One region of the Pelagibacterium nitratireducens genome, then DNA from elsewhere that is predicted to be linked to it. Evidence: predicted binding sites of a transcription regulator. Region 1 holds the regulator's gene; each other region holds the start of a gene.
What was found. Region 1 encodes LexA, which represses DNA repair genes until DNA is damaged. Its sites were predicted from a motif close to TGTTCNNNNTGTGTTCNG; they were not measured.

Region 1 (6,666 bases):
GCGGAACAGCGTCGCCGGCTTCGACAAGCGGGACTACGTTGGTGAGGTAGGCCGACGAGGTCTGGTAATCGATTGTGGCTTCGCCACGCTCGAATGCCAGACGGCCATCGCCGCGGCCGGTCATGCCGAAGACATGACGCACGTCGAGGCCCAGCACTTCAAAGGCCAAAAGCGGAACGAGATCGAGCGAGGTTGCGCCCTGGCTGGCATAAACCAGTTCGGTGCCCATGAGCTCGCCCATTTCGGATGCGTCGGAAATCCCGAGGCTGGCCGGGACGTAAACCACACCGCCGGTCGGGGAAACCAGAACGGGCTCAAGTTCGGCGTAGTCATATTGAACGCGGCTATCGCCGAGCAGGAACGGGAACTGGGTCGAACCCGACGTACCAAGCAGAGAAAGTCCATCGGGTTCGGCGCGTGCGACGAATTCGTTGGCGCCGGTGATCGAGCCGCCGCCGGGGACGTTGCGAACGATCACGTTTGGTTGCCCGGGCAGGTGCTTGGACAGATAGGGTGCGTAAAAGCGCGCCCAGACGTCGGACCCCCCACCTTCTGAGAACGGAATCCACCATTCAACTGTCTGGCCGGAAAAGTCGACCTCCTGGGCCTGAACAGAGGCCGGCGCAATGGCAATCGAGGCCGCCATAACGGCGGACACGGCCAAACCCCGCGCGAAGCGAAGTGCATTTTTCATATAGGATCCTCCCATAGAGTTCGCGGGCAGACCTCCGCATCGTCCCCACGCCGCGCCTCCCCAGCGGCCTTCGGTCCATCCGAGCGTTGCACCCTGATTTTCTCCGGCCTTTGCCGAGGCATGGCAAGGAAATGCGGAAACAACGGATGTCTGCTGGAATGCATCATGCAACACCAAGCTGTCGGAAAGCTGTCCGGCACAAAACCCGCGACTATTCGGCCGCCATCGCCCCGTTCCCAGGGCCCTGAGCGGCCTTTTGCGATTGGGCTACGGGCAGTTCGAGGCGTATCGTGCAACCGCTTTCGACGGAGATGATACCAACATCACCCCCCGCCCGTTGAGCAATGGCCCGGACGATAGACAGGCCAAGACCGCATCCTCCATCGCTGTCGTCGGACAGCCGCACAAATCTGTCGAACACCCGGTCGCTGGCTTCGGGCGGAATACCGGGACCATCATCGGAAACGGTTAGGGCGGCCATATTGCCCACACGCTCGACAACGAGCGAAAGCCGTCCGCCTTCGGCACAGCCATATTTGAGACCATTGTCGATGAGATTGTCGATCGCCTCTTCAAGCATAACGCGGTTGCCGGCAACCGGCAGGGGCTCGGTGGCAGATTCAAGTTCTATATCGACATGGGCCTTGAGGGCTCGGGGCACATGCCGGCGGGCCACATCGGCGACCAGCCGGGTGAGGTCGGATGGTGGTTGAAGGTCGTCGCCCCTGCCCTCATTGGCGATGTCGAAATTGAGCAATTGATGGCTCATGCGCGAAAGCTGGCGCGCCGCTTGCGCCAAATCCTGCAGACGGGCCGTGCGACCGTGGTCGCTGCTCGCGCTGAGGGCGGCCTCGGCCTGGGCCTGAATGGCGGCAACTGGATTGCGCAATTGATGGGCCGCGTTGCCGATAAAGGCGTTGCGCCTATCGAGTTCGTCCTTGAGCCGGGCAAACAGGCTGTTGATGGTCTCGACCAATGGAGCAACCTCGTGGGGCACAGGGCGGCGGATGGGGCGCAAATCGCTGGCCGAGCGCAATCCCACGGCGCTTCGCAAATCGGTGAGCGGGGTCAGACCCCGATTGATGCCGAACCAGAACAGAACCGCTGCAGAGCCAACGATAAGCAGGAGATTGAAAACAGATTGGCCAACGAGCGAGAGAGACAGAGCCTGCCGTTGGGTGACCGTTTGCCAAACCTGAACCGTGGTCCAGCCATCGAAATCGATATCAGCTATGAATTCACGCAGGATGACAGCTCGGACCGGTCGACCGTTGTATGTGCTGTCGAAAAAGACCGGTGTGCCACCCGGAACCACCAGGTTGGCCGAGGGCACCGGCGCGTCGGAGTGGCCGGTCACGAAGCGGCCGTCGGCGGCGCGAACCTGATAATAGATCGGATCGCCCAGCGCGCCGACCAGAGAATCAAGCAGCGCATCGGCAACAAGGTCACCCTTGGTCAGCACAACCTCGCGGGCAACGGCGTGTGCCACCACCTTGAGCGTGTCGTCGTAGAGGTCTTTGGACATGTTCTGCGCCGACCAATAGCGCACGGCGCTCGAGGCCAAGGCAACAAAGATCAACGGTACGACCAGCAGCACAAAAAGCCGGGCGCGAAGGCTTCGTGTACTGACTGGTCCAGCGCTCATTGGACCGCCACCGGGCGGAGCACATAGCCGAGCCCGCGGATAGCCCTTATTGTGATGCCGAACGGTTCGATCTTGCGGCGCAGGCGGGACACCAGCAACTCGACAGCGTTGACGTCGATATCGGCACCTGTCCCATAGATGCTGTCGCACAGGGCGTCCTTGGGCACGACACGCTCGGCATGGTCGAACAACACCTCCCAAAGCGCAAGTTCGCGCCGGGGAAGAGCTATCAGTCCATCAGGGCCTACGAGCTGACGCGAAAGCCTGTCGTAGCTGAGCTGTCCCATGGCCTCAATGTTGTGCACACGCTGGCCCCTGCGGCGCCCCAGGGCGCGCACGCGCGCATTGAGCTCGGCCATTTCGAAGGGCTTGGTCATGTAGTCATCGGCGCCCGCGTCGAGTCCGATGATACGGTCATGGAGGCTGTCGCGGGCCGTCAGCACAAGCACGGGAATATCGTTGCGTTCGGTGCCCAGAGTGCGAATGACATCGAGGCCACTGCGTTTGGGAAGGTTGATATCGACAATGGCCAGATCGGCGCCCTCGGTTGACAGAAATTGAGCGCCATCATCGCCATTGGCCAGCCAATCGACGGCGTGCCCTTCGTCCTGTAATGACTGAATGACTGCGCGCGCCAACATTGTGTTGTCTTCGATCAAAACGATGCGCAAACGCCTCTACCTTCCGTGTTCATTTTTTCAACAGCGGGGATCGCGCGGCGCAAAGCCCCTTCTGTTTGGACAATGTGACCCCGCCGGGACCTGGCTGGCAAGCAAATTTCCGTGAGGGGTGGCCTCGCGCCCAATGAGGCGTTAGACATTGGCCGGACCGGCCTGCGCTCGGAGGATCATCGGTTCACGCCTGTCATTGGAGGAGGATTATGAGCGGACTGCTGCGTTGGGCACGGGCCTTGAGCGCGGGATTTGGATTGTCTCTGGCTCCCGCGACCACGGCCTTCGCCGAGGTCAGTTTCCAGGGCGAGACCATCGAGTGGATCATTCCCTTTAGCCGGAGCGGCGGATCGGATACCTGGGCGCGGTTCAATGCGCCATTTCTGAGCCGGCACCTGCCGGGTCATCCAGAAATCGAAATCGTCAATGAACCCGGCGGAGGCGGCACCCGTGGTCCCAACACGTTTGCCAGCCGTGCCCGGCCGGACGGGCTGACCATTCTGGGGACTTCGGGATCGACACAATTTCCCTACCTGCTGGGCGATCTGCGTGTGCGTTACGATTACAAGGACTGGGAAGTGGTGATGGTAGCACCGACCGGAGGGGTGGTTTACGTCGCGCCCGGAACGGGGGTCGAGGGTCCCGACGACATCGACAGGCTTGCCGACCAGACCCTGGTGTTTGCGAGCCAGGGGCCAACATCGCTCGACCTCGTTCCCATGCTGGCCTTCCGGTTACTTGGTTTTGATGTCAGCTATGTGTTCGGCTACACCGGTCGCGCCGACGGGCTGATCGCCATGGAACGAGGCGAAGTCAGCATCGACTACCAGACAACGGCCTCGTACTTGCGCAACGTTGTTCCGATGGCCGAGGCCGGCGACGCCGTGCCACTTATGAGTTGGGGCATCCTCGACGAAAATGGTGTGATGCAGCGCGATCCGACCTTTCCCGATCTGCCCATCGTCGAAGAAGTGTATGAGATGTTACACGGCGAGCCGCCTTCCGGGCCCGACTATGAGGCCTATCGCGCTTTCAATATCGCCGGATTTGCCGCTCAGAAGATGGTGATTCTACCGGGCGGCACGCCGCCGGAAATCGTCGAGACATGGCGCCAAGCCTGGCGTGATATCTTTGCCGACCCCCAGTATCGCGCCGAAGTTTCAAGCGTTCTGGGGGCCTATGAGCAGGTCACCGATCGCGCGGCGGAAGCCCTGTTTATCGAAGGGACGACGATCGATCCGGCGGTCCGCAAGCGTATACTCGACATGCTCTCGAACGAATATGCGGTGCGGTTGAGCGATCAATAGAACGCACCGGCCGGCAATCGAGAGGCGCTGCTAGAGCCGTGATTACAGTGGACGCTTGCGGAACATTTACGGAACATGTATAAAAGTTCAATATTTGTTCCGATTCGACGCCGCCGAGGGATCCGCCAATGTTGACGCGTAAACAGCACGAACTTCTGATGTTCATCCATGAGCGGATGAAAGAGAGCGGCATTCCGCCCTCGTTCGACGAAATGAAGGAAGCGCTGGATCTGAAATCGAAGTCGGGCATCCACCGGCTCATCACGGCGCTGGAAGAGCGTGGCTTTATCCGCCGTTTGCCCAACCGGGCTCGAGCGCTCGAAGTCGTTAAGCTGCCGGATTCGATGAATCCGTCGCTGGGCGGGCGTAAGGCGCGGTTTGAACCTTCGGTGATCGAGGGTACGCTGGGCAAGGTGCCAGCCAAGACCGTGGCGCCCCGCCAGGACAATGGCGGATCGGTGGCCATTCCGGTGATGGGGCGCATTGCGGCGGGTGTGCCGATCGAGGCGATCCAGACTCACTCTCATTCCATTGCGGTTCCACCCGAAATGCTGGGTTCTGGAGAACATTTCGCACTCGAAGTGCGGGGGGATTCGATGATCGATGCCGGGATTTTCGACGGCGATACTGTCTTGATTCGCAAGCAGGATGCTGCCGGAAATGGTGAGATCGTTGTCGCGCTGGTCGATGACGAGGAAGCAACCCTTAAACGCCTGCGCAAGAAGGGAAACGCCGTGGCGCTGGAGGCGGCCAACCCGGCTTACGAAACCCGGATTTTCGGTCCTGACCGCGTGAAGGTTCAGGGACGTCTGGTGGGATTGCTGCGGCGCTACTAGATTTTCTTTGACTTAGCCTTGTTGTCCTCAAGGCCCTAAAGCTGGATGCGCCACGGGCGGTCCGGTCCGTCGATGGCGGTGCGGATTGTTGGCGGCAGATCGGGGCCATTCCAATCGATCATATGAGCGCCATAGCGGGCGAGGTCTGAAGCGTCGACAACCAGTTTGGCTGCCGTCTCGCATTGGGGCGGCGCAGTCAGGCGGGCGATGACGATCTCGGCGATGCGGCAATCTTCGTCAAACGCGTCGCGAGATTTGACCAGCGCTACGGTATAGCCCTCCTCGGTCGAGAGGATGCAGCCCAGACTGTCGCAACCTGTGGCGGTGTGGGCGTCTTCGATAACCGTCAGATAGCGTTCTGACCAGATGGTGGTGGCAAAGGTATTGTTGCGGCCGGCGATCAGGGCAACCCGGTCTCCGCTGCGGACGGCCAATGCCTGGCTTTGATCGGCAATGAATATGTCGGGCGCCTGCTCGAGACAGAAAAAAGCGATGAGCGGAACCGCGACAATGGGGCCAGTTATGCGCATGTGGGTTCGAAAATAGGCCAGCCATGCCAATGCGAACAGAGCGACGCCGAGCGCGACCGGGGACAGTATGGGACTCGGGTCGAACCCGCCGCTCAAATTTCGGACGAAACCGGCGCACCAGAGCATAGCCTCGATGCTCCAGCCGAGCCCAGCATAGGGAATGGCCTCGAGGCCAAGAGGGAGCAGCAAGGTTCCGAGCAGAGCAGCAGGCATCATCACAAAGCTCACGATGGGCATAACCATAAGGTTACCCAACACCCCGAATGGCGCGGTCTGCTGGAAGTGGTAGGCGGTAAAGACCAGTGTTGCCAGACCGGCAATGATGCTGGTGGTAGCAATGTCGAGCATCAGGGTCAGCGCCCTGCCCCGCTGTGGGCGTTCCCTGTCCTCCCGATTGCGCCGAGCCAATTCGTAAGCCGCTATCAAAGCGATGACGGCGGCAAAGGAGAGCTGAAAAGAAGCGCGGAAGACGCTGGTGGGTTCGAAAACGATGATTGCCAGACCGGCGATCGCCACGTTGCGCATGGTCAGTGCCTGCCGCCCGGCAATGATGGCGGCAAAGATGAGCGCGAGCATGATGGTCGAGCGCACCGCCGGGATAACCATACCCGAAATCACCATGTAGGCTAGCGCCGTGGCAATACCAAAACCCGCGGCGATCTTTTTTATGGGGAAGCGTTGGGTGACACCATGGCCCAGTGAGAGAAAAAAGCGAACGCAGGCGAACATGGTGCCCGCCACCAGCGTCAGGTGCAGACCGGAAATGGCAATGACATGGGCGATGCCGGCCGATGCCATCAGATTGCGGTCATCCTCGGTGATCCGGCTCTGGTCACCGGTGACGAGCGCCGCAGCGATACCACCGATGCGTTCGCCCAGTTGGGATACGATACGCGTTGTGATGGCGGCGCGAAGGTCCTTGACCGCGCGCGACAGCCCCCCGGCGCCGCTTTTCGAGATTTCGATATCGCCGAATGCAGTTC
Region 2 (6,666 bases), 170 kb from region 1:
CTCGAGGAGACGGTAGCGGCGTTGCGGATGATGGACAGGCAGTTGGACAAGACCGACCATCTGGCCAGCGATGGGTTCAGCTACGCCGATATCGTTGCGGGGGTTTCGCTTTATCGCCTGACGACCATGGAGATCGAGCTGCCTTCATTGCCGGGAATCGAGGCCTGGCATGGCCGGCTCAAACAGCGGGCGGCCTTCGACAAGACAGTCTGCATTTCCTATGAGGAATTGCGGGCGCGCGCGGTGCCGTGAGTCAAAAAAGGCATCCCGGTCAAGGATGCCTTTTTCGTGTTCGGACGTTGGAGGTCGTCTGAAGCTTAAAGCTGGCTGGCATGATCGCGCGCGATGCGTTCGATATCGCCGCGGGTGATGCCGAGGTCGGTGAGCTCACGGTTGCCAAGCGAATTCAGTTCGCGAACCGTCTGCTGGTAGGCCGACCACTTTTGAAAAGTCTTACGAATACCCATGTGATGTTCCTTTCGTTTCGATGACCAGGATATAGCCCCTTAAAGACGACCTTTGCACTAGGGATTTGGTCATTTCGGGCATGCGGTTTTCGCATGGCTGGGCGAAGGGACAAATGGAGAGCGGCGCTCCGGGGTAACGGAGCGCCGCTCGTTGTCTTGCCGGACTATTCCTGGCGGTCGAAAAGGCCCTTGGTCATCTTGGTGAAATCCCGAACCGGGATTTCCAGATCGTCGCAGCCACGCCGGGGAACGGGGGCTATTCGGCGCAGACTTCGCGGGTCTGCGCCAGGGAATTTCGATTGTCTCCAGGCGATACGGACGAACATGGACTCCTCCATGCGGGTTGCTTGCACCCCACAAGGATAGGCCCGAATCACGACAGTGCGTTATCGGGCCACGCGCACGCCGCCCCTGCATGGGGCGCATGGCATCGGGTCTTCTGTGCGGCCCGATCCGCGGCAGTCTATTGCGCCGCGGTCATGCGCAAAGGCCGGCGCTCCATGATTTCCTTGAGGAAGTGGCCGGTATGGGAGCGGGGGCTCTCGGCAACCTGCTCGGGGGTGCCGACGGCGACGATCTCGCCGCCGCCATCGCCGCCCTCGGGGCCAAGATCGATGATCCAGTCGGCGGTTTTGATCACTTCGAGATTGTGCTCGATGACGATGACCGTGTTTCCGGTATCGACAAGCTGCTGGAGCACATCGAGCAGTTTGGCAACGTCGTGGAAATGCAGGCCGGTGGTGGGCTCGTCGAGCACGTAGAGCGTGCGGCCGGTGGCGCGTTTGGACAACTCCTTGGCCAGCTTGACGCGTTGCGCCTCGCCACCCGAAAGCGTGGTCGCCTGCTGGCCGATCTTGACGTAGCCCAGCCCGACCCGCTGGAGGGTGACGAGCTTGTCGCGAATGACGGGCACCGCGGAAAAGAACTCGGCACCTTCATCGACCGTCATATCGAGAACGTCGGAAATCGACTTGCCCTTGAACTGGACTTCGAGGGTTTCGCGATTGTAGCGATGACCCTTGCAGACATCGCAGGTGACATAGACGTCGGGCAGGAAGTGCATCTCGATCTTGATGACGCCATCGCCCTGGCAAGCCTCGCAGCGCCCGCCCTTGACGTTGAACGAGAAACGCCCCGGGCCATACCCGCGCGCCTTGGATTCGGGCATGTTGGCGAACCACTCGCGAATGTGGGTGAAGGCACCGGTATATGTGGCGGGATTGGAGCGCGGGGTGCGCCCGATTGGGCTCTGGTCGATGTCGATGACCTTGTCGAGCAGTTCGAGCCCGGTAAGGCTTTCGTGCGGGGCCGGATGCACGCGCGCGCCGTTGAGGCGGCGGGCGATGGCCTGATAGAGCGTATCGACGGTCAGCGTGGACTTGCCGCCGCCCGAGACGCCGGTGATGGCCACGAACATGCCGAGCGGGATATCGACCGAGACATTCTTGAGATTGTTGCCGGTTGCACCCTTGAGCGAAAGCTGGCGGCCCTTTTTGGCCTTGCGGCGCTCGGCGGGAACCGGGATGCCCATGCGGCCAGAGAGATATTGCCCGGTCAGGCTGTCGGGATGCGAGAGGATGTCGTCGGGCGTGCCCTGGGCGATGATGTGGCCCCCATGAACACCGGCGCCCGGTCCGATATCGAGGACGTGATCGGCGGTGAGAATGGCGTCTTCATCGTGTTCGACGACGATGACCGTGTTGCCCAGATCGCGCAGGCGGCGCAGGGTTTCGAGCAGGCGGGCATTGTCGCGCTGATGCAGGCCGATCGAGGGTTCGTCGAGCACGTAAAGCACGCCTGTCAGCCCCGAGCCGATCTGGCTGGCAAGGCGGATACGCTGGCTTTCGCCACCCGAAAGCGAGCCCGAATTGCGCGAAAGCGTGAGGTATTGCAGACCGACATCGTTGAGGAAGGCCAGCCGGTCGCGGATTTCCTTGAGGATACGCTCGCCGATTGCCGACTGGGTCTGGTTGAGATGGGCAGGCAGATCGGCAAACCATTCGGCGGCGCCCTTGATGGACAACTCGGACACCTGGCCGATGTGGGATCCATGAATCTTGACCGCCAGAGCCTCGGGCTTCAGGCGATAGCCGTTACAGGCCGGGCAAGGGGCGGCGGACATATAGCGCTCGATATCTTCGCGGGCAGCAGAGGATTCGGTTTCGCGATAGCGGCGCTCGAGATTGCCGATGACGCCCTCGAAGGGTTTCTGGGTCGAATATTTGCGCAATCCGTCGTCATAGATGAATTCGATCTTGGTCTTGTCGGTGCCGAACAGGACCGCGTGCTGGACCTCGAAGGGCAAATCCTGCCATGCGGTGCCGGTCGATGCCTTGAAGTGGCGGGTGACGGCCTGCAGGGTCTGCAGATAATAGGGCGAAGAGGTTTTCGACCAGGGCTGGACAGCACCGTCCCGCAGCGACAGCGAGCCATCGGGAACCACGAGATCGGGATCGATCTTGGCCTCGGTGCCGAGCCCTGAACAGACCGGACAGGCGCCGAAGGGGTTGTTGAACGAGAACAGACGCGGCTCGATTTCCGCAATGGTAAAGCCGGACACCGGGCAGGCGAATTTTTCCGAGAAGGTCAGGCGTTTGGGGGTGCCATCGTCCTCGGTCTGGTCCGCGTATTCGGTCAGCGCGATGCCATCGGCCAGACGCAGCGCGGTTTCGAAACTTTCCGCCAGCCGGCCGGCGATATCGCCATTGACGACGACCCGGTCGACCACGACCTCGATATCGTGCTTGAGCTTCTTGTCGAGGGCGGGCGCCTCCTCGATCTCGTAGAACGCGCCGTCGATCTTGACGCGCTGAAAGCCCTTTTTCATCAGTTCGGCGAGTTCCTTACGGTACTCACCCTTGCGGCCGCGCACGATGGGGGCCAGCAGATAAAGGCGGGTGCCTTCCTCGAGCGCCATAACCTTGTCGACCATCTGGGAAACGGTCTGGCTCTCGATGGGGAGCCCGGTTGCCGGGGAATAGGGGATGCCGACGCGGGCGAACAGCAGGCGGAGATAATCGTAGATCTCGGTGACCGTCCCCACAGTCGAGCGTGGATTGCGCGACGTGGTTTTCTGCTCGATGGAAATGGCCGGTGAAAGGCCCTCGATGCTTTCCACATCGGGCTTTTGCATCATTTCAAGGAACTGACGCGCATAGGCCGAAAGGCTTTCGACGTAGCGGCGCTGGCCCTCGGCATAGATGGTATCGAAGGCGAGCGAGGATTTGCCCGAGCCCGAAAGCCCGGTCATCACGATCAGCTTGTCGCGGGGCAGGCGAACGTCGATATTTTTGAGGTTATGCTCCTTGGCGCCCCGGATGACGATGTCGCGGTTGGGATTGGAAATGTCATTCATGGGCGATTATCCAAGGATAGCGGGCCGGGCGGGCGGCAACAAAAGTCTTAACGGGCGCGGGAGGCGTCCGGTTCACTTAAGCACAACTCCGCCCGCCTGCAAGGCCAGCTTATGCACAGCAGCTTTGCCAAGGAACATAATAGGAACAAATTAGATTCCGTCAAGCTTGACATTTCGCATTTATTCAGAACAAAATCAGAACAAACGAGTTGTGCATAGAACTTGCGGGCGCTGAACTTTTGCCGCCGATGGCTATATAGTGCGCTCAACGTGACTGGCCGGACCCTGGTCCGGCGGACAAGAGACAGGAAGGCGAATATGTCGGGAAGCGTGAACAAAGTTATTCTGGTGGGCAATCTGGGTGCCGACCCTGAAGTGCGGTCGCTGCCCAATGGCAACCCCGTGGTCAATCTGCGCATCGCGACGTCCGAGCGCTGGCGCGACCGCAATTCCGGCGAGCCACGCGAAAAGACCGAATGGCATCGCGTGGTGATCTTCAGCGAGGGATTGGCCAAGGTGGCCCAGAACTACCTCAAGAAGGGCGCCAAGGTTTATATCGAGGGCCAGCTCCAGACCCGGAAATGGGAAAAGGACGGCCAGGACCAGTACACGACCGAGATCGTGTTGCAGGGGTTCAATTCGACGCTGACCATGCTCGACGGGCGCGGTGAAGGTGGCGGCGACCGCGATAGCGGCGGCTATGGCGGCGGCAGCCGACAGGTCGAAAATCGCGGGCGGCCGTCCAGCGCTCCAGCCTTCGAGCCGGGGGGCATGGACGACGATATCCCGTTCTGAACGAACAAGGGCGCTGCGAGGCGCCCTTATCATATGCGGCAAAAGGGGTGCTTGCCGCTATTGGCTGAAGGGCACCTGGGCCGTGGTGATGCCGCCGGTCGAGAGATCGGTGATCTGGAGATCCATGCCGATCCGGGCGCCCTGAAGGGCCATTGCGGCCTCGATCTGGTATTCCTTGCCTTCGGCGTTGCGGTTTATGAGTTCGAAATTGACGTCGTCCCCGCTGCGGCGGCCAATGGCCAGGCTCTGGAAACCGGCAACCGAAGACATTGCGGCCTCATACTGGCTGGCCTGCTCGTTCCAGATCATCGTGCCGGCCACCGCGATGGTTCGACCCGCCAGCGTGCATCGGCCATCGAATGTGATGCGCGCCGCGCCGGTATCTTCAACGCTCATTCGGCAAACGACGGTTTCCTCCTTGCCGGTGGATGCCAATACGGCAGAGCCCCGACCGCGCCATTCTCCGACATAGCTCTTGAGCAATTCTATATCCTCGGGCGCCGCCAAGGCGGGTCCGGCAAGCGGCAGGCTCGCAAGGGCGATGGCGCAACCCGCAAGGGTGGATCTAAGCACGGATCTCATTTTTTCTTTCACTCCATCTGGCAAACATCATTCCGCCACCGATCAGCAGCGCGGGCAACACGATCAGATCGCCGATCAGCGCCGCAAGCAGCGTGATGATGGTCAAAAGGCCGAACAGGGCGACCTGGGGGAGAACCGAAACCGTGACCACGGCACATCCGGCGATCAGGATGAGCGTGGTTGCGATCAGGGCCGGGCCTACCCTGTCGAGGGTCGTATCGACCGCATGGGCAATGCTTTCTCCGCGTTCACGCGCCCGGGCGTAATGGGCAAGGAAGTGGATTGTGTCATCGACAGCGATACCAAAGGCAATCGTTAAGGAAATGACAGTCGTGAGCTGCAGGTGAATGCCCGATAAATAGAGGAACAATTCGGTCAAAAGGACCGGCAGGCTATTTGGAATCACCGCCACGAGCGCCATTTTCCAGGACCGAAAGGCGATGCCGATCAAAACGACAGACAAGAAAACCGCGAGCACGAGACTGATCTGCAACGTCGCGATCATATCGAGGCTGGCATAGGCGGTGAGCACGCGAAAGCCCGAGATTTCGGCACCTTCGATGCCGGCGGCGGCCAGTTCGGCGCGCATGGATTCGATAAGGGCCACCGTCTGCTGCGCGTTTTCCGATGTCGGAGAAAAGGCGGTTACCAGGGCCTGCATGCCGTCATCTGTTACAAAGCGTTGGCGCAGGAACGGGCCGACGGCCTCGAAAATGCGCTCGCGGGAAAATCCCAGGTCGGAATAGTGCCGGAAGCTGGCGGCCGAGATGGCCTTGCCGGCACCGAAATTGTTTTCGGCGATCTGGTGAACCTTTTCGACGGTGGCAAAATCGCCGTCGGTCATTTCGGTCAACCCGCCCTGGAGCGGTATGCGGATATAAACGGGCGCCACGCCGCCGACGCCAGCATCTATCCGCTCGCTGGTGGCGATGGCATCGCTGCCGCGGGGCAGGAAATCCTGGAAGCGGAACCGCGCTTCGAGCAGGAAATGGGGTATGAGCAACAAGCCCACGACAATGATTGCGGCAATCGCTGCCGGGCGCGGGGCGGCGCGGGCCAGGCGGCGAACAAAGGGTATGGGCGCGGTAAGAGCGGCGGCCGGTGCCTTGCGCATCTTAAAGCCCAGACGCACGGCGAGCAGCAACGACAGCGGCAGGAAGGTCACGAGGGCCAGAAAGGCCAGCGCCATACCCATGGCACCGGAGATGGCGAATTCGCGCAAGCCCTGTCCAGGCGCGAGGTTGAGGCTGGCAAAGGCGATGATCGTCGTGATGGTGGTCAGGGCACAGGCCGGGCTGACCTTGCGCACGGTCTCGACCAGCGCCTGGCGCTGATCTACGCCGGAATTGCCGGTCCGCATCCAGTAGAGGCAGAAATACATGCTTTCGGCGAACGCAATGACGAGCACCAGAGCGGAGACGATGTTGGTGAGAAAGGTGAAGCTGCCAAACACCAGAATGGTCATGC
Region 3 (6,666 bases), 620 kb from region 1:
CACGCCCGCTGCGACAGAACTTTCCTGGACGATCTTGACCAGCCCGATGTCGCCGGTGCGCCGCACATGCGTGCCGCCGCACAATTCCATCGAATAGGTCTTGCCCGCCTTTTCCCCATCCAGCGCCATGCCCATGGAGACCACGCGCACCTCGTCGCCGTATTTTTCGCCAAACAGCGCCATGGCCCCGGCCTTGACCGCATCGTCGACGGCCATCAGCCGCGTTTCGACAGGCGCGTTCTGCAGCACGATGGCATTGGCCATGCGCTCGACCTCGGCGATCTCCGCTTCGCTCATCGGCTTGGTGTGCGAATAGTCGAACCGCAAACGGTCGGGCGAAACCAGCGAGCCCTTCTGCGCAACATGGCTGCCCAGCACCTCGCGCAGCGCCTCGTGCAGAAGGTGGGTCGCCGAATGGTTGGCGCGGATCGCGGTTCGGCGGGAATGGTCGACCTTGAGCGTCAGCGCCTCGTCGATCTTGACCGTCCCGGCTTCGACCTTGACGCGATGGGCGAACACGCCGCCCGCCTGCTTTGTGGTATCGAGCACGACCACCTTCGCGCCGTCCTCGCTCTCCATCGTGCCGGTGTCTCCCACCTGCCCGCCGCTTTCGCCGTAGAATGGCGTCTGGTTAAGGACGATGAAACCCTCGTCTCCCGCATTGAGCGTATCCACGCTTGCCCCGTCCTTGACCAGCGCCTTGACTGCGCCGTCGCTGTCTTCGGTCTCATAGCCCAGAAATTCTGTGGGCCCGGCCGTGTCGGCAATCGAAAACCACACCGCGCTCGTTGCCGCATCGCCCGATCCCGACCAGTTCTTGCGTGCTTCGGCTTTCTGGCGCGCCATGGCCGCATCGAACCCGGTCTGGTCGACCGAAACACCCCGCAGCCGCAGCGCATCCTGGGTCAGATCGAGCGGGAAGCCATAAGTGTCGTAGAGCTTGAAGGCGGTCTCGCCGGCCAGCGTATCGCCCTTGCCCAATCCGGCGCTTTCGTCCTCAAGAATCTGCAGCCCGCGGCTGAGCGTCTTTAAGAAGCGTTCCTCTTCGAGCCGGATCGTTTCCGAAATCATCGCCTCGCCCGCAACGAGGTCCGGATAGGCCTGCCCCATCTCGCGCACCAGGGACGGCACGAGCTTGAAGATCGTGGCATTGTTGGTGCCCAACAGTGTTGCATGGCGCATGGCACGGCGCATGATGCGGCGCAGCACGTAACCGCGCCCCTCATTGGCCGGCAGCACGCCGTCGGCAATCAGGAACGACATCGAACGCAAATGATCGGCGATGACGCGATAGGACGCCACGGTTTCCGGGGTCGGCGCGCGCCCGACTGCAGAAGCGGTCGCATCGATCACATGGCGGAACATGTCGGTTTCAAAGACGCTCTCGACACCCTGAAGGATCGAGGCCATCCGCTCGAGCCCCATCCCCGTATCGATCGAGGGGCGCGGCAGCGGTTCTTGCTTGCCGTCGCCGCTTTGCTCGTATTGCATGAACACCAGATTCCAGAACTCGAGGAACCTGTCGCCGTCTTCTTCTGGCGTGCCCGGAGGGCCGCCCCAGATATGATCGCCGCGATCGATAAAGATTTCCGAGCACGGACCGCACGGGCCCGTATCGCCCATCGTCCAGAAATTGTCCGAAGTGGGAATACGGATGATCTTGTCATCGGAAAACCCGGCGATCTTTTTCCATAGGTCCGCCGCTTCGTCGTCGGTGTGATAGACGGTGACCAGCAGCTTGTCCTTGTCGAGACCGAACTCCTTGGTGACCAGCGTCCAGGCCATTTCGATGGCCTGTTCCTTGAAATAGTCGCCGAAGGAAAAATTGCCCAGCATCTCGAAAAAGGTCAGATGCCGCGCCGTAAAGCCCACATTGTCGAGATCGTTGTGCTTGCCCCCTGCCCGCACGCATTTCTGCGAGGTCGTGGCGCGAGAATAGGGCCGCTTTTCAAGCCCGGTAAAAACGTTCTTGAACTGCACCATGCCCGCATTGGTGAACATCAGCGTCGGATCGTTGCGCGGCACCAGCGGGCTTGAAGAGACTTTCTCATGGCCGTTCCTGGCAAAGAAGTCGAGGAAGGTCGAACGGATGTCGTTTACGCTTGTCATGATCGAGCCCAAAAACCCTGTCTGCGGCCAAGGCGCCGCACCATATCTTTATCGTTCTGGATGCGCCGGATACGCGGCCGATTGCGCCCCGTTTTCACCGGCTGGAAACTTGAGCAAGCCTTCTAGCGTGTGCATCGGGCGAGTGCAATGCGAAGGCTGCGGCACCGGGCCAATAAGTGCCGGCAGCAAACCCGCTGGTTTTGCAAAAAAGAAAGGCGCCGGTTGCCCGGCGCCAGGAGGTCAGAGACCACAATTCGGCTTGGCCGCGCAAAACCGCAACAGCCAATTAGAGCGTGTCCAGCAAAACCATGTCCTCGACGCGATCGGGGATGGAAACGGTTTTGCGGCTCGGACACGCGCCAAAACAAGAACTTGGAGCCAAGGATTTGAGTCAATCAAATCCTGAACGGCTCTAGTCTTCGCTGTCCTCGGCGCTGCCTTCTCCTGCCGTGATCAGTTCAGCGGCAATAAGCCCGGCGCTCTCGCGCACCCCGTTCTCGATCTGATTGGCGATCTCGGGATTGTCCTTGAGGAACTGGCGCGAATTTTCACGCCCCTGGCCCAGCCGCTGGCTGTCATAGGAGAACCAGGCTCCCGATTTCTCGACGATCCCGGCCTTGACGCCCAGATCGAGCAGCTCACCGGTCTTGGAAACGCCTTCGCCATACATGATGTCGAATTCGACCTGACGGAACGGAGGGGCCATCTTGTTCTTGACCACCTTGACGCGCGTTTGGTTGCCGACAACTTCCTCGCGGTCCTTGATGGCGCCGATGCGGCGAATGTCGAGACGAACCGAGGAATAGAATTTGAGCGCATTGCCGCCGGTCGTGGTTTCGGGCGAGCCGAACATCACGCCGATCTTCATGCGGATCTGGTTGATGAAGATCACCATGGCCTTCGATTTGGAAATCGAACCCGTGAGCTTGCGCATAGCCTGGCTCATCAGACGCGCCTGAAGGCCCGGCAGGGAATCGCCCATCTCGCCTTCGAGTTCGGCCCGTGGCGTCAAAGCCGCCACCGAGTCGACGACCAGAACGTCGATCGCGCCAGACCGCACCAGCGTATCTGCGATTTCGAGCGCCTGTTCACCCGCATCGGGCTGGGAGATCAACAGCTCGTCGATATTGACGCCAAGCTTGCGCGCATAGGTGGGATCGAGCGCGTGTTCTGCGTCGATGAACGCGCAGATACCGCCGCCTTTCTGGGCTTCGGCCAGCACATGCAAAGCCAGCGTTGTCTTGCCCGAGCTTTCCGGCCCGAAAATTTCGATGATACGCCCGCGCGGCAGACCACCGATGCCCAGCGCGATATCGAGACCGAGCGAGCCCGTGGAAATCGATTCGACATTGACTGAGGTGTTTTCCCCCAGCTTCATGACCGAACCCTTGCCGAAATTGCGCTCGATCTGACCCAGAGCGGCCTCGAGCGCCTTGTTCTTGTCCATCGAACCCCCGTCAACCACGCGAAGCTGTGAAACTGCCATTGTTAGCTCTCCTTATTTCACCAAATGCCCTGCGCGCGCAACGCGATCAGTCGGCCCTCAACGCCTATTTCTAGGTTGCATATTTGTTCTCATTTTGTTTTCGATATGTCAAGAGACAAAATAAGAACATTCTGGAATAATGGAACTCTTCCACTTCATACGCATTGGGAATCGCAATCGGTGCCGGAATCGGCGTCGCGCTAGACAACATCGCCATCGGAATCGGCATCGGCGTTGCCATCGGCGCCGGTCTTGGTGCGGCATTTCTGGCTGCCTCGAACTCCTCGGAAAAAGACTAGTCCTCGCTGGCCGCCGGACTGCCCGAAAGCACTTCCTTGACCTTGGAATTGATCTGATCGAGCGTATAGGGCTTGGGCAAAAATTCCACGCTCCTGTCGTCCTCGAGCCCCTGGCGCACGCTTTCTTCGGCATAGCCGGAAACGAAGATCACCTTGAGCCCCGGATAGAGCCTGCGCACATGGGTCAGAAGCGTCGGCCCGTCCATCTCGGGCATCACCACGTCCGAAATGATCAGGTCGACCTTGCCCTCGATTTCCTCGAGCACTTCGAGCGCCTCTTCGCCAGATCCGGCCTCGAACACTTCATAACCCGTTGTCGACAGGGCCCGCGCCGAGAACATGCGCACGCTCTCCTCGTCCTCGACGAGAAGGATGCGTTCATTGCCCGTCAGATCGCGGACAGGCGCCGCAACCGCCTTGACCACTTCTTCCTTTTCCTGCTGGATGTGCCGGGGCAGCAGCAACCGGAAGGTCGTGCCCTTTCCCACTTCGGATTCGGGATAGATATAGCCACCGGTCTGCTTGATGATGCCATAGACCATCGACAGGCCCAGCCCGGTCCCCTTGCCCAGCTCCTTTGTCGAAAAGAACGGCTCGAAGATTTTTTCCATGACCTCCTGGGTCATGCCCGTGCCGGTATCGCTCACCTCGATCGAAACGAAATCGGTGGGCACCAGCCCCGGATAGGTGAAAGTCTCGGCTTCGGCCTGCTCGACATTGCGGGTGCGCAGCGTGATCTGCCCGCCATCGGGCATCGCGTCGCGCGCATTGACCGCAAGGTTGATGATCACCTGTTCGAGCTGCACCAGGTCGGCCCGGATCGGCCACACATCGCGCCCGTGCTCGACATCGAGCGTCACATGCTCACCGATCAGCCGCTTGAGCAACACCGTCAGATCGTCGATATGCTGGGGCACTTCAAGCACCTGCGGGCGCAGCGTCTGCCGACGCGAGAAGGCCAGAAGCTGGCGCACCAGGCCCGCAGCGCGGTTGGCGCTCTGCTTGATCGACATGATGTCGCCAAACGAGGGATCGGACGGTTTGTGCTTGAGCAGCAGCAGGTCCGAAAACCCGATGATCGCCGTCAGCACGTTGTTGAAATCATGGGCCACCCCACCGGCCAGTTGCCCCACCGCCTGCATTTTCATGCCCTGGGCAAACTGTTCTTCGAGCTGGCGCTGCTCGGTCATGTCGAGCGCATAAAGGATCGCCGCCTCGTCGCTTTCCCCGCCCTGCTCGACGCCCGAAATGAACATGCGCACGCTGCGCGGCTTTTCCCCCGGAATCGTCGCATCGACCGGCGCGATTTCCGACCGGTGCCCCTTGGCATCGGCCAGCGCCATCGCCAGTTTTTCCCGGCTTTCCGGATCGATCAGCGAGGCGACATTGAGCCCCTCGATCCCGCGTTCCCCGGATGTCAGCCCGAAAATCCGGGTAAAGGGCGCATTGGTACGCACCACCTTGCCCGCCCCGTCGAGCGCCGCAATGGCAATCGGGGTGTGGTTGAAAAACCGCGAAAACCGCACTTCGGCGGCCCGCAATGCCTCTTCCCCCTCGATGCCGCGTGAGCGGTCGAGCACCAGCGTACGCGTCTCGCCCAGCTCGCCCTCGGCCAGCCGCGCCGCGCGGTGCAACAGCCGCACCGGCAGATTGGTGCCGTCGTGGCGCACCAGATCGAGATCGATCACTTCGGTGCGCACCGCGCCGTCCTGCCCGCCGCCCATCAAAAGCCCCGCGCCATCGCCCTGCACGATCTCGGCAAGATCGAGATCGCCCGCCTCGAAAGCCGCGAGATCATAGCCCAGCCAGTCGGCCAGCGTTGAGTTGATATACTGTATCCGCCCGCGCGCATTGGCCGAAAAGAACCCGGCCGGCGCATGATCGAGATAGTCGATGGCCTTTTGCAGCTCGACGTAGAAATTTTCCTGGCTCTCGCGGTCGCGGGTTATGTCCTCGACCGTCCAGATCACCGATTTGCCCGGCGCGCCATCGTAATCGGGAAGGCTGCGTGCCCCGATGCGGAACCATTGCGCAGCGCTCTTGCCGCGCGCAATCCGCACATCCTCGACAATCGCCCGCCCGTCCCGCGCGGCCCGCGAAAGCCGATAGACCGCCTCGCTCGCTTCGGGCTGGCTGGCAAACAGCCGCGGCACGCCAACGGGGACCCCCTTGGAAACAGATTTGGAAAGGTCCGAATATTGCGCATTGGCATAAAAGATCTTGCCGTCGCGGTCGGTGACCACCGCCCCGTAGGGCAGGCTGTCGACAATGGCGCGGGCCAACGTCCGCTTTTCAGAGCCCCCCACGAACCGGAACAGCCCCGCCGCCAGCGCAAACAGCGAAAACACCCCGATAACCGACAGGACACCCAGAAACAGGACGATCATTTCGGGCGAAATGGCGTCTCCCATCAGCGAGAACGCTACGGCAACCGCGACGAAAGCGAGCGAAAGGATGATCACCCGCCACAGCGCTGCATTGGACGACGGACGCGCCACCATCGGCTCGGGATAGCTGTCCTCGTCCATCGGGGCCACCGCCATCGCTTTTTGTTCCTCGCTAGAGACATCCGCCCGCAAATCGAATCGGGCTTCCTATTGGTAGCAAACCCGACTTCGCCTTGGGTAGTGCGGATTAACCGCTCGTTAACAGTCTCGGTTAGGGTCGACCCTGATTTCCACTGCGCCAGCTCGAGCGGTTTTTCAACCGCATCACATAGCCGATGATCTGCGCCACGGCCTTGAAATGCTCTGCCGGGATCGTCTCGCCCAC

Region 2: a site for LexA is predicted at 3,953-3,970, ahead of uvrA (excinuclease ABC subunit UvrA). Genes of this name have one in related genera too.
Region 3: a site for LexA is predicted at 3,680-3,697, ahead of recA (recombinase RecA). Genes of this name have one in related genera too.

Annotation. Positions count from the first base shown of each region.
Region 1 is NZ_CP146275.1:2,133,040-2,139,705, forward strand. It holds gene V6617_RS10590 (Bug family tripartite tricarboxylate transporter substrate binding protein) at 1-694, opposite strand, end outside; gene V6617_RS10595 (sensor histidine kinase) at 906-2,339, opposite strand; gene V6617_RS10600 (response regulator transcription factor) at 2,336-2,980, opposite strand; gene V6617_RS10605 (tripartite tricarboxylate transporter substrate-binding protein) at 3,220-4,317, shown strand; gene lexA (transcriptional repressor LexA) at 4,446-5,153, shown strand; gene V6617_RS10615 (ComEC/Rec2 family competence protein) at 5,189-6,666, opposite strand, start outside.
Region 2 is NZ_CP146275.1:1,961,667-1,968,332, forward strand. It holds gene V6617_RS09665 (glutathione S-transferase family protein) at 1-252, shown strand, start outside; gene V6617_RS09670 (DUF1127 domain-containing protein) at 318-467, opposite strand; gene uvrA (excinuclease ABC subunit UvrA) at 931-3,822, opposite strand; gene ssb (single-stranded DNA-binding protein) at 4,141-4,617, shown strand; gene V6617_RS09685 (hypothetical protein) at 4,675-5,199, opposite strand; gene V6617_RS09690 (efflux RND transporter permease subunit) at 5,183-6,666, opposite strand, start outside.
Region 3 is NZ_CP146275.1:1,513,832-1,520,497, reverse strand. It holds gene alaS (alanine--tRNA ligase) at 1-2,109, opposite strand, end outside; gene recA (recombinase RecA) at 2,522-3,595, opposite strand; gene V6617_RS07555 (hypothetical protein) at 3,760-3,894, shown strand; gene cckA (cell cycle histidine kinase CckA) at 3,891-6,437, opposite strand; gene flhB (flagellar biosynthesis protein FlhB) at 6,553-6,666, opposite strand, start outside.